2 regions of the Pantoea sp. LMR881 genome follow, and region 2 is predicted to be linked to the other one. Evidence: predicted binding sites of a transcription regulator. Region 2 holds the regulator's gene; the other holds the start of a gene.
What was found. The regulator PhoB, encoded in region 2, activates phosphate uptake and scavenging genes when phosphate is short. The targets are predictions, from matches to a motif close to CTGTCATAAAACTGNCNNAT.
Positions count from the first base shown of each region.

Region 1: a site for PhoB is predicted at 2,068-2,087, ahead of pitA (inorganic phosphate transporter PitA). Genes of this name have one in related genera too.

Region 1 covers NZ_JAPVOK010000002.1:2,505,777-2,508,939, forward strand. The annotation lists gene uspB (universal stress protein UspB) at 41-376, shown strand; gene pitA (inorganic phosphate transporter PitA) at 406-1,905, opposite strand; gene O3W44_RS13580 (NAD(P)/FAD-dependent oxidoreductase) at 2,149-3,163, shown strand, end outside.
Region 2 covers NZ_JAPVOK010000002.1:1,424,610-1,427,772, reverse strand. The annotation lists gene sbcD (exonuclease subunit SbcD) at 1-656, opposite strand, end outside; gene phoB (phosphate response regulator transcription factor PhoB) at 912-1,601, shown strand; gene phoR (phosphate regulon sensor histidine kinase PhoR) at 1,616-2,929, shown strand; gene O3W44_RS08600 (PstS family phosphate ABC transporter substrate-binding protein) at 2,948-3,163, shown strand, end outside.

The sequences.
Region 1 (3,163 bases), 1.1 Mb from region 2:
CTGCTGCATTCGTCTCTGCCGCTCCAACTGGGAGGGGAACATGATTAGCACTATCGCGCTTTTTTGGGCTCTGTGTGTGGTTTGTATTGTGAATATGGCGCGCTATTTCTCTTCTCTGCGCGCATTGTTAGCGGTACTACGTGGTTGCGATCCGCTGCTGTATCAGTACGTTGATGGCGCGGGTTTTTTCACTTCTCATGGACAGCCAAGCAAGCAGGTGCGGCTGGTGCGCTATATCTGGGCAAAACGTTATCTTGATCATCATGACGACGAGTTTATTCGTCGCTGTGAGCGGGTACGTGGTCAGTTTATTTTGACCAGTGCACTGTGCGGGTTAGTGGTGATTAGCCTGATTGCGATGGCTATCTGGCATTAAAAAGGGCGACTAATGTCGCCCTTGATAAATTACACCAGTTTTAGCGCAATCCAGTACAGCGAACCTGAAAGTACGATACACACCGGCAGAGTAAATACCCATGCCATAGCAATGTTCTTAATGGTTCGCCTCTGTAATCCGCCGCCGTCTACCAGCATCGTACCGGCGACAGAAGAGGAGAGGATATGCGTGGTAGAAACCGGCATGCCGGTATAGCTGGCAATACCAATTGACAACGCAGCGGTAACCTGTGCGGACATACCCTGCGCATAGGTCATGCCCTTCTTACCGATTTTTTCACCGATAGTGGTTGCAACACGACGCCAGCCAATCATGGTGCCGGTGCCCAGTGCTAACGCAACCGCCACGATAATCCAGACAGGCGCATACTCAATAGTGCCTAACAAATCGCCTTTCAGCTTGTTGAGGAAGCGTTTGTCATCCGGGCTGGTTTCCGGCAGCTTGGCTGCTTTGTCGGCGGTATCAGAGATACACAACAGCAAGCGGCGCATCTGGCTACGCTGATCAACAGACAGTTGATCATAGCTTTGTAGATTATTCAGCAAGCCTTGTGCACGCTGAACAGCCTGTAATGCCCGGGCACTATCGCAATGGAACTCATGCGGACCTGACGGCACCTCTTCCGGTGTCGGCAGCGCAGGCGGCGCCATTTGAACAACATGCGTCAGCGATTGATTGTGTTGCTGATAATATTGCTCAAGATGATTAACCGCATCGCGGGTACGTGTAATGTCGTAACCGGATGAATTCATATTCACCACGAAACCTGCTGGTGCAACGCCAATCAGAACCAGCATGATCAGGCCAATACCTTTCTGACCATCGTTTGCGCCGTGCGAATAACTCACCCCAATAGCGGAGATAATTAACGCAGTGCGCGTCCAGAACGGCGGCTTTTTCTTGCCATCGATCTTCTCACGGTCAGCAGGCGTCATATGAATACGTGCACGTTTTTTCGTACCGCTCCAGTAACGGCGCAGGATAAAAATCAACCCACCCGCAATCAGCAGGCCGACAATCGGCGACAGAATCAATGACAGAAAAATGTTAATGACTTTCGGAATGTTAAGCGCATCAACGACTGACGTGCCATTCATTAATGCGTTGGTAAGACCGATACCGATAATCGCGCCGATCAGGGTATGGGAGCTGGAGGCCGGTAACCCTAAATACCAGGTACCGAGGTTCCAGATGATCGCCGCCAGTAGCATAGAAAACACCATGGCGAGACCGTGAGCCGATCCGACATTTAACAACAAGTCGGTGGGAAGCATGTGAACAATGGCATAAGCAACACTCAAACCACCGAGCAGTACACCAAAGAAGTTGAATACGCCGGCCATAACCACAGCAAGCTGGGCGCGCATGGCACGAGTATAAATGACCGTCGCAACTGCGTTGGCCGTGTCGTGGAAGCCGTTGATTGCTTCATAAAACAATACAAACAGCAGGGCAAGAACCAATAACAGGCCGGTACTAAGATCCAGGCCAGCAAACAGATGTAGCATAAACGTTACGCCATTTTGGGAGGACATGAACGCGGCGCATTATCCGCGACAACGTGCTGTATGGGAAAGGAAAATATAGCCTTAATTTGTCGTAAACCTGTAATTCACCGGGTGTGGAAAGACAAAAAGGTTTAAAAATTAATCATTTACAATATGACACATTTGCGGCATTTTTTTGACACTGGCGTCTGTATGAGCAGATCACTACAATCAGCGCCTTTCAGGTAAAGCGGGTAATTAGCAGTGGAACAGTTTGACGTTATCATTATTGGCGCGGGTGCCGCAGGGCTGTTTTGTGCCGCACAGGCAGGCCTTCGCAGCCGCCGCGTGCTGTTACTGGATAACGGCAAAAAACCAGGCCGGAAAATCTTGATGTCAGGCGGTGGCCGCTGCAATTTCACTAATCTTTATACAGATGCCTCAGCTTATCTGTCGCATAACCCGCACTTTTGTAAATCTGCACTGGCGCGTTATACCCAATGGGATTTCATTGATGCGGTCAATAAGCATGGCATTGCCTGGCACGAAAAGACGCTTGGCCAACTCTTTTGTGATGATTCAGCGCAGCAAATCGTCGACCTGCTGATGAAAGAGTGTGAAAAAGGGCAGGTGACGCTGCGCCTGCGTACTGAGGTGCTGAGCGTAAGCCGCGACGATGCGGGCTATACGCTGCAACTTAATGGCGCAACCGTCCGGGCCGAAAAACTGGTGATTGCCAGCGGCGGTTTATCAATGCCGGGTCTGGGTGCCTCGCCGTTCGGTTATAAGATTGCCGAACAGTTTGGTCTCAGGGTGTTTCCAACCCGCGCTGCGCTGGTGCCGTTTACGCTACACAAACCTTTACTGGAGCAGCTTCAGACGCTTTCAGGTGTCGCCCTCGATACCTCTATTGAAGCGCAGGATGGCACACTCTTTAAAGAGGCGATGCTGTTCACCCATCGTGGTTTATCAGGCCCGGCCGTGCTGCAAATTTCCAGCTACTGGCAGCCTGGCGAATTCGTTACCATCAATTTATCGCCCGCCAATGACCTGGATGGCTTTATCAATGTGCAGCGCGAAACCCATCCTAATCTCAGCCTGAAAAACAGCCTGGCAAAGTTGCTGCCTAAGCGGCTGGTAGAAATTCTGCAAGAGATGAAGGTGGTGCCGGATGTCAGTCTGAAGCAGCTCAACAGTAAACAACAGGCTGAACTGGTGAAAACGCTGCATCAGTGGCGTGTACAGCCAAACGGCACGGAAGGTTATCGCACTGCTGAAG
Region 2 (3,163 bases):
GCAATGTAGTCGGCAGCAGGGAAAGCAGAAGCCGGAAACGCATCCAGCGTGCCGATATAAATATCACGCACCGACTCGCTTTTCGTGACGCCGACAGTGGTTAAGTGGCCGGTCGCAATAATCGGCAATTTCATCTCATGCGCCTGCGCGGCGCTAAAGCTACGTTGATAATGTGCCGTAATCGCCTCAAGCAGGCTGATCTGCTTTTCGCGTCCTGACTGACCGGCGCGGCTGCGCATAATATCGCGTGGGCGCAAATAAGGGATGGCGCACAGCAGCGCGCCCGGTGCGCCCTGGCGATCGTTCAATACCAGCACGTCGCCATCGCCTTGCGGCGTGGCAATGACGCGGGTGTTTAAGCAGGCGAGCAGTTCGCGTGACTCATTCAGGGTGGCAACCGAATCGTGATTACCCGCCAGCACCACCAGCTGGCAGCCGCTCGGCTGAAGCGCCACGACAAAGCGGTTGAACATTTCACGCGCATAGCTTGGCGGTGCGCCAGTATCAAACAGATCGCCTGCAACAATTAGCGCATCGACCTGATGCTGCCCGATTTGCGTCAGCAGCCAGTCAAGGAAAGCCTGATGTTCAGCCGCCCGGCTTTTGTTATAGAAGAACTGCCCCAAATGCCAGTCCGCAGTATGAATGATGCGCATAAAACTCCCTGCCGTTACAAATTGCCCGGCGATTATACCTGTCATGGTCAAAGTTGCAGGTATCCCCTGGCGCTAAGCGAAATTTATTTGCTAAATAGCGGTGCGGTAACGAAAACAGAAAAATGTCGTGCCGCTGTCATAAACCGCTGTTAAAGCCTGATCTTACGGGGTATGTTTTTCATAAAAGTGTCACAAATCTGACGCATAATGACGCCGCAAATCCCAGTGACAGCCGTCATATCAGCAGGAGTAATAATGGCTAAGCGCATTTTGGTTGTGGAAGATGAAGCCCCAATCCGTGAAATGTTGTGTTTTGTTCTGGAGCAGAACGATTATCAGCCAATCGAGGCAGAAGATTATGACAGCGCGGTCGGGAAACTGATTGAACCCTGGCCAGATCTGATATTACTGGACTGGATGTTACCCGGCGGTAGCGGCATTCAATTTATCAAGCATCTGAAGCGCGAAGCAATGACGCGCGAGATCCCAGTCATGATGCTAACGGCACGCGGTGAAGAGGAAGATCGCGTACGGGGTCTGGAAGTGGGCGCTGATGATTACATCACGAAGCCTTTCTCGCCCAAAGAGCTGATGGCGCGCATCAAAGCGGTGATGCGTCGTATTTCCCCCATGGCGGTAGAAGAGGTGATTGAGATGCAGGGCCTGAGCCTGGATCCCTCATCGCACCGTGTAATGTCAGAAACCACGCCGCTGGAAATGGGGCCTACCGAATATAAGCTGTTGCACTTTTTTATGACGCACCCGGAGCGCGTTTACAGCCGTGAACAGCTGCTGAACCACGTCTGGGGCACTAACGTGTATGTGGAAGATCGCACGGTTGATGTGCATATCCGCCGTTTACGTAAAGCACTGGAAGTCTCTGGCCATGATCGCATGGTACAAACCGTTCGCGGAACAGGGTATCGTTTCTCTGCCCGCTACTAAACGGAGCTTTAACCGTGCTGGAACGCCTCTCCTGGAAGAGATTACTGTCCGAACTGGTGCTGGCGTGTCTGCCTGCACTGATCCTTGGTCTGCTGTTTGGCTATTTGCCATGGCTACTACTGATCAGCGTTCTGGCGGTGTTGCTGTGGCATTTTCATAACCTGATGCGCTTATCGCACTGGCTGTGGCTCGATCGCACCATGACGCCGCCGACGGGCCAGGCAAGTTGGGAACCGCTGTTTTACGGCCTGTATCAGATGCAGTTGCGTAACCGGCGACGTCGCCGTGAATTAGGCCATCTGATCAAACGCTTCCGCAGTGGCGCAGAGTCACTGCCGGATGCGGTGATTCTGACTACCGAAGAGGGCACCATTTTTTGGTGTAACGGCCTGGCGCAACAGCATCTTGGCTTACGCTGGCCCGAAGATAATGGCCAGAATATCCTTAACCTGCTGCGCTACCCCGAATTTTCCCGCTATATTCGCCAGCGCGATTTCGATAAGCCACTGACGCTGGTGTTAAATAATCAACACCATATGGAATTCCGCGTCATGCCGTATAGCGAAGGGCAATGGCTGCTGGTGGCGCGTGATGTAACACAAATGCACCAGCTGGAAGGAGCGCGTCGTAACTTCTTTGCTAACGTCAGCCATGAGCTGCGCACGCCGCTGACGGTGCTGCAAGGCTATCTGGAGATGATGAACGATTCGGTAATAAACGAGCGTTCACGGGGCAAAGCATTACACACCATGTCAGAACAGACGCGCCGCATGGATAGCCTGGTGAAGCAGTTGCTCACGCTGTCGCGTATTGAGGCGGCGCCGGTCATTGATATGAAAGAAAAAGTTGATGTGCCGGTGATGCTCAAATTACTGCAACACGAAGCAGAAACCCTGAGCAACGGACGCCATGAAATTCATTTTCACACCGATCCGCATTTAAAAGTCTTTGGCAACGATGAACAGTTACGCAGCGCCATCTCTAACCTGGTCTACAACGCGGTAAACCATACGCCAGATGGTACACGCATTGATATCAGCTGGTTGCGCAGCAAGCAGGGCGCAGTATTTAAGGTGTGTGACAACGGACCGGGGATCCCGCCTGAGCATTTGCCACGCCTGACCGAGCGTTTTTATCGCGTTGATAAAGCCCGCTCACGCGCGACGGGCGGTAGCGGGTTAGGGCTGGCTATCGTTAAGCATGCCCTTAGTCATCACGGTTCACGACTGGAAATCACCAGCATTCCCGATCGGGAGACCTGCTTTACCTTTACGCTGGCATCAAGGTTGATTGTCAGCGCCGGGATGCAGGAGAATGCCGTCCATTAATCGTTAATGGATCTCCTCATGCGCGCGTTTCTTTGCTTTCTTCTTCTACTGTTGCCTGCGGCTTCGCAGGCTCAGCCAGACACGCTTTCTGGCAACCTGAGCAGCGTTGGCTCGGATACGCTGGGTTATCTGATGACGTTATGGGGTGAAGACTTTAGTCGTCAGGCGCCGGGCGTGAATGTGCAGGTACAGGCGTCGGGCTCCTCTACCGCGCCGACCGCCCTGGCAGCAGGT